Regions from separate parts of the Streptomyces sp. NBC_01520 genome, predicted to be linked through region 1. Evidence: predicted binding sites of a transcription regulator. Region 1 holds the regulator's gene; the other holds the start of a gene.
The links. Region 1 encodes HspR, which represses chaperone genes until heat shock. Its sites were predicted from a motif close to TTGAGNNNNNNNNNCTCAA; they were not measured.
Positions count from the first base shown of each region.

Region 2: lon (endopeptidase La) is a predicted target of HspR. The motif match lies at 2,269-2,287, and genes of this name have one in related genera.

Region 1 is NZ_CP109404.1:3,832,150-3,835,557, reverse strand. It holds gene dnaJ (molecular chaperone DnaJ) at 69-1,259, shown strand; gene OG524_RS17200 (heat shock protein transcriptional repressor HspR) at 1,261-1,707, shown strand; partial or broken gene OG524_RS17195 (LuxR C-terminal-related transcriptional regulator) at 1,743-2,839, opposite strand; gene OG524_RS17190 (helix-turn-helix transcriptional regulator) at 2,944-3,408, opposite strand, start outside.
Region 2 is NZ_CP109404.1:5,420,318-5,423,725, reverse strand. It holds gene lon (endopeptidase La) at 1-2,246, opposite strand, end outside; gene OG524_RS24825 (spermidine synthase) at 2,641-3,324, shown strand.

The DNA.
Region 1 (3,408 bases):
CACCGACGGGGCGTGCGGCCGGCCACAGGGCCGGCCGCACGGCCTATCGTCCGGAAGGAGGGACGTCGATGAGCACGAAGGACTTCGTCGAGAAGGACTACTACAAGGTCCTCGGCGTCCCCAAGGACGCCACCGACGCCGAGGTCAAGAAGGCGTACCGGAAGCTCGCACGCGAGTTCCACCCGGACGCCAACAAGGGTGACGCGAAGGCGGAGGAGCGCTTCAAGGAGATCTCCGAGGCGAACGACATCCTCGGCGACCCCAAGAAGCGCAAGGAGTACGACGAGGCGCGCGCCCTCTTCGGCAACGGAGGCTTCCGGGCGGGTCCCGGCGGCGCGGGCGGCAACTTCAACTTCGACCTGGGCGACCTCTTCGGAGGCGCCCCGGGTGGCGGCCAGGGCGGCGGAGCCGGTGGCTTCGGCGCCGGTGGCGGCGGCCTGGGCGACGTCTTCGGAGGACTGTTCAACCGGGGCGGTGCGGGCACCCGTGTCCAGCCGCGCCGCGGACAGGACATCGAGTCCGAGGTCACGCTCAGCTTCACCGAGGCGGTCGACGGCGCCACCGTCCCGCTGCGGATGTCCAGCCAGGCGCCATGCAAGGCCTGTTCGGGCACCGGCGACAGGAACGGCACCCCGAGGGTCTGCCCGACCTGCGTCGGCACCGGTCAGGTGTCGCGCGGCAGCGGCGGCGGATTCTCGCTCACCGACCCGTGCGTGGACTGCAAGGGCCGGGGCCTGATCGCCCAGGACCCCTGCGAGGTCTGCAAGGGCAGCGGCCGGGCGAAGTCGGCCCGCACGATGCAGGTCCGGATCCCCGCCGGGGTGCTGGACGGCCAGCGGATCCGGCTGCGCGGCAAGGGCAGCCCGGGCGAGCGCGGCGGTCCGGCCGGCGACCTGTACGTCGTCGTCCACGTCGACGCCCACCCGGTGTTCGGCCGCAAGGGCGACAACCTCACGGTCACCGTGCCCGTCACCTTCACGGAGGCGGCGCTCGGCGGCGAGGTGAAGGTCCCCACGCTCGGCGGACCTCCGGTCACCCTGAAACTCCCGGCAGGCACGCCGAACGGGCGTACGATGCGGGCTCGCGGAAAGGGCGCCGTACGCAAGGACGGCACCCGGGGCGACCTCCTCGTGACCGTCGAGGTCGCCGTGCCCAAGGAACTCGGCGCGGACGCCCAGGAAGCGCTGGAGGCCTACCGGAAGGCGACCGCGGGGGAGGACCCGCGGGCGGAGCTGTTCCAGGCTGCGAAGGGAGCTTGAGATGGACGGCCGTCGACGCAATCCGTACCAGCTGACGGATGAATCACCGGTGTACGTGATCTCCATCGCGGCCCAGCTCTCGGGCCTGCACCCGCAGACGCTGCGCCAGTACGACCGCCTCGGTCTGGTCTCGCCCGACCGCACGGCCGGGCGTGGCAGGCGCTATTCGGCCCGCGACATCGAACTGCTCCGCACGGTGCAGCAGTTGTCGCAGGACGAGGGCATCAACCTGGCGGGCATCAAGCGCATCATCGAGCTGGAGAACCAGGTCGCCGCGCTCCAGCAGCGTGTCGCCGAGCTCTCGGCGGCGGTGGACGGCGCGGCCGTGGCCATGCAGCAGCGCGAAGCCCAGGTGCACGCCTCCTACCGGCGGGACCTGGTGCCGTACCAGGACGTGCAGCAGACCAGTGCCCTGGTCGTGTGGCGGCCCAAGAGGCCGACGGACTGAGCGCCCGGCGGGCAGAGCGCTTCCGGAGGGCAGGATCACCGTTCGCGGGGGTCCTGCCTTCTGCCGTGTCCAGGCAGGTGCGCGGGACGTCGGCGCCCCGGTCCCGAGGGCCGTTCGTCAGGCCTCCAGGCCCGGGTGACCGCCCGGCGGCGCGGTGCGCCGTCCGGTTCCGCGATGCCCGACCGGACGATGAGCGCCCCCAGCCGGGTGCGGCTGTGCGCGTCGAGGGTCTGCATCAGCTTGGAGATGTGCGAGCGGCAGGTGCGGACGCCGATCCCGAGTTCACGGGCGACCACGTCGTCGACGTGGCCCTCGGCCAGGAGCCGGGCGATGGTCTGCTGGACGGTCGTGACAAGGGCTCCGGGGGTGGCGGAGGGCAGGTGCTCGCTGTTGGGCGTGGCCTGGGCCCAGCGGACCTCGTGGACCCGGGTGAGGTAGCGGACGAGCGCCGGGTGCCGGACCTCCAGGGCGACCTCGTCACCGGGTGCGGCGGGTACGTACGCCACCGTGCGGTCGAAGATGATGAGGCGGTCGACGGTCTGCTCGATGGTCCTCACCTGGAGCCGGCCGCTGGGCATCTGTCCCCGGTAGTCCCTGAGCCGCGGGCTGTGGCGCGCGGGGTGCTGGTACAGGTGCCGGAGCCGGGCGCCTCCGGCGATCGCGGTACGGCCGTTGTGCAGGGCCTGCTGCATGTGGTGCTCCAGGCGGTTGCCGCCCGGCTGCACGGTCAGCACCTCGTCCCCGGCCCACGCGGACGCCTCCCGGAGGGCCGAGATGATCAGCGGCCGTCCCTCCAGCACGGTGATGGCGAGATCGGGGTCCTCGCCGGCGACCGTCGCCAGGGGCGCCAGGGCTCCGGCGAGCGCGGCGGTCAGCCGTATCCGCTCGTCCATCTCGCGGGTGATGGGCTGCAGCAGATGGGCCGGCGCGGCCGACGGCGGGACGGGGCGCACACAGGTGTCGTCCGCCGGGTCGGACGGACGAGGGCCATGCCGAGCAGGCACGGGGCGGCGGGCAGCCGGGTTCGAGGGATACGTCCCGCACGCAGCGCCTCCTCGTAGAGGCGTACGGCCGGTTCGCAGAGCTCTCGGTTCCCGTGCGAATGAGACCGCTCTGCCTCATCGGTGACGATTTGTGGACCCCCCGCTTTCCGCACCGCAACAAGATGACGGTGGCGGAAAGCCAGCCGCGGGGGGAGGCTGGTCGTACCGGTCGAGCGGCCTCACCCGAGGGGGGTCAGGTGTCCTGGTCCAGGATTCCCGACCGGGCGATCAGATAGCCGAGTTGGGCGCGGCTGTTGCTTCCCAGGGCTGTCGCGATCTTCGCCACATGGGCTCGGCAGGTCCGGACATTCATACCGAGGCGCCGGGCGATGGAGTCGTCGACATGGCCGTCCACGAGGAGTTGTGCAATGGAGCGCTGAACGCCGCTGATACCCAGGGGCGTCGGTGTGTACTTCACTTCTTCCAGAAGCGGCTCGGCACGTGTCCAGAGCTGCTCGAATACCTTGGCGAGATACTCGACCAGGCCCGGATGGCGGAGTTCCAGGGCGACTTGGCGGTCATCCTGGGCGGGTATGAATGCGACCGTGCGGTCGAAGATGATAAGCCGCTCGATGAGTTCTTCGAGCGTCCTGATCTCCACATGATTGCTCGCGATGCGTTCGGCATATGCGAGCGTGCTGGGGCTGTGGCGCACGGT
Region 2 (3,408 bases), 1.6 Mb from region 1:
AGCAGCTTCTGCTTCAGGCCGCCGATCGGCAGCACGCGTCCGGTCAGCGACACCTCACCGGTCATCGCCACGTCCGTACGGACGAGCCGCCCGGAGAGCAGCGAGGCCAGTGCCGTCGTCATGGTGATGCCGGCACTCGGACCGTCCTTGGGCACGGCGCCCGCCGGGAAGTGGATGTGCGCGCCACGGTCCTTCAGGTCCGCGACCGGCAGCTCAAGCTCCGCCCCGTGCGACCGCAGAAAGCTCAGCGCGATCTGGGCGGACTCCTTCATCACGTCGCCGAGCTGACCGGTGAGGGTCAGCCCGGACGCCCCGGTCTCCGGGTCGGCCAGCGACGCCTCGACGAACAGCACGTCGCCGCCCGCCCCGGTCACCGCGAGGCCGGTCGCCACGCCCGGCACCGCCGTACGGCGCTCGGCCGGGTCCTGGGCGGACTCGGGGACGTGGTGGGGGCGTCCGACGAGCTCCCGCAGGTCCTCGTCGGTCACCGTGAACGGGAGCTCACGGTCGCCCAGTTCGTGCTGGGCCGCGACCTTGCGGAGCAGCCGGGCCACGGCCCGCTCCAGGTTCCGTACGCCGGCCTCCCTCGTGTACTCGCCGGCCAGCCTGCGCAGCGCCGACTCGTCGAGGTCCACCTCGTCCTTCTCCAGACCGGCCCGCTCCAGCTGGCGCGGGAGCAGGTGGTCGCGGGCGATGACGACCTTCTCGTCCTCGGTGTAGCCGTCCAGCCTGACCAGCTCCATGCGGTCGAGCAGGGCCTCCGGGATGGCTTCGAGCACGTTGGCCGTGGCCAGGAACACCACGTCGCTGAGGTCGAGTTCGACCTCCAGGTAGTGGTCACGGAAGGTGTGGTTCTGCGCCGGGTCGAGGACTTCGAGCAGAGCGGCGGCCGGGTCACCCCGGAAGTCCGAGCCGACCTTGTCGATCTCGTCGAGCAGGACGACCGGGTTCATCGAACCGGCCTCCCTGATCGCGCGGACGATACGTCCGGGGAGCGCCCCGACGTACGTGCGCCGGTGGCCGCGGATCTCCGCCTCGTCCCGGACCCCGCCGAGCGCGACTCGGACGAACTTGCGGCCCATGGCGTGCGCGACGGACTCGCCGAGCGAGGTCTTGCCCACGCCGGGCGGTCCGACCAGGGCCAGCACGGCACCGCCGCGCCGGCCTCCGACCACGCCCAGTCCGCGGTCCGCACGCCGCTTGCGCACCGCCAGGTACTCGGTGATGCGCTCCTTCACGTCCCGCAGGCCGGCGTGTTCGGCGTCGAGGATCTCCCGCGCGCCCTTGATGTCGTACGCGTCCTCGGTCCGCTCGTTCCACGGGAGTTCGAGGACGGTGTCCAGCCAGGTGCGGATCCAGGAGCCCTCGGGGCTCTGGTCGGAGGAGCGCTCCAGCTTGTCGGCCTCCTTGAGCGCGGCCTCACGGACGTTCTCGGGAAGGTCGGCGGCCTCGACGCGCGCCCGGTAGTCGTCGGACTCGTCGCCGGAACCGGATTCGCCGTTGAGCTCGGAGAGCTCCTTGCGTACGGCGTCGAGCTGGCGCCGCAGCAGGAATTCGCGCTGCTGCTTGTCGACGCCCTCCTGGACGTCCTTGGCGATGGACTCGGCGACGTCCTGCTCGGCGAGGTGCTCGCCGAGCCACTGGACGGCGAGCTTCAGGCGGGCGACCGCGTCCGCGGTCTCCAGGAGCTGCACCTTCTGCGCGGTGGTGAGGAAGGGCGAGTAGCCGGAGTTGTCGGCGAGCGCCGAGATGTCCTCGATCTGCTGCACGCGGTCGACGACCTGCCAGGCGCCGCGCTTTTTCAGCCAGCTGGTGGCGAGTGCCTTGTACTCCTTGGCGAGCTCGGCGGCGGAGCCGGGCAGGGGGTCGGGCAGGGACACGTCGATCCTGGTGCCCTCGACCCACAGGGCGTTCCCCGGGCCGCTCGTCCCGGCACCGATCCGCACCCGGTCACGGGCCCGGATGAGGGCACCCGGGTCGCCGTCCGAGAGCCGGCCGACCTGCTCGACGGTGCCCAGGACGCCGGTCCCGGTGTAGTTCCCGTCGATACGAGGCACGAGCAGCACCTCGGGCTTGCCGCCGCCCGGGCGCGCCACGGCCTGCGCGGCCTCGACTGCGGCGCGCACCTCGGCGTCCGACAGGTCGAGCGGCACCACCATTCCGGGCAGCACGACCTCGTCGTCGAGCGGCAGCACAGGCAGGTCGACCGGCGTGAACGCCTGGGACGCAGTGGACTCAGCAGTCATGATCTCCCCTTCGGCAAGCAAGTTGAGTTATACGGACTCAATGCTCCTGAGCCGCCGAATGTTCCCATGCCGCGTTCGCTCTGAGCGATCACGCGTGGCGAGCGGCTGTCCCTACGGCAGCACCCCGCAGGGCAGCGCCATTCCCGGAGGCGCCATCCGGTTACGCCGCACGCCCCGCCGGACCCTCACCCGCCCGCGTCGCCCGCCTGCCGTGCCCGCCGCCGCACCCGCTCGCACCCGCTCGCACCCGCTCGCACTCGTCGCACTCGTCGCGCTCATCACGCCCGTCGCGCCGGGGAGTGACCCTGAGGGAATTCGCTGGTCCCGGCGGGCCGGGTCCGGGGAGGATGGGCCGGATCAGGACCGCCGCCGACCGGAGACCGGAGACCTCGCCATGCCCACCACGGACACCCACCGCCCCGTGACCCTCGACCGGCGCGAAGGCCCCTTCGGCGAGGTCGTCCTGCGGGAACGCGGCGACGACTTCGAGATCATCGCCAACGGCTGCTTCCTGATGGACACCTCCGACGGCCGTTCCGAGCGGCTGCTGATCGACGCGGCACTCGCCGCCCTGCCGCCCGGCCGGCCCGGCCCGACCCTGCTCATCGGCGGGCTCGGCGTCGGATTCTCGCTCGTCCGCGCGGCCGAGGGGCGGCGCTGGGGCGGCATCGCCGTCGTCGAGCGGGAACAGGCCATCGTGGACTGGCACCTGGAGGGCCCGCTCGGCCGGATCTCCGCCGCGGCCCTCGCCGATCCGCGGACCGAGATCCTCCGTACGGACCTCGTCGAGCACCTGAGAACGACCACGGAGCGTTACGACGCACTGTGCCTGGACATCGACAACGGGCCCGGCTGGACCGTCACCGAGGACAACGGAAGCCTCTACTCACCCACCGGTCTGGCGGCCTGCCACGCGCGTCTGACCCCCGGCGGAGTCCTCGCCGTGTGGTCCGCGCAGCCCTCCGCGGCCTTCGACGAAGCGCTGCGGAATGCCGGATTCCAAGCAGTACGGACCGAAGAAGTAGCGGTTGCCCGAGGTGTTCCCGACGTGGTCCATCTCGCACTCCGGGGCCACTGAACCCCCACCCGGTATGCGCACCCCGGCGGACCGCGGGCCAAGTGGCACAAGGCCGACGATCCGCCGCTTGCGAGGGGGTAACAG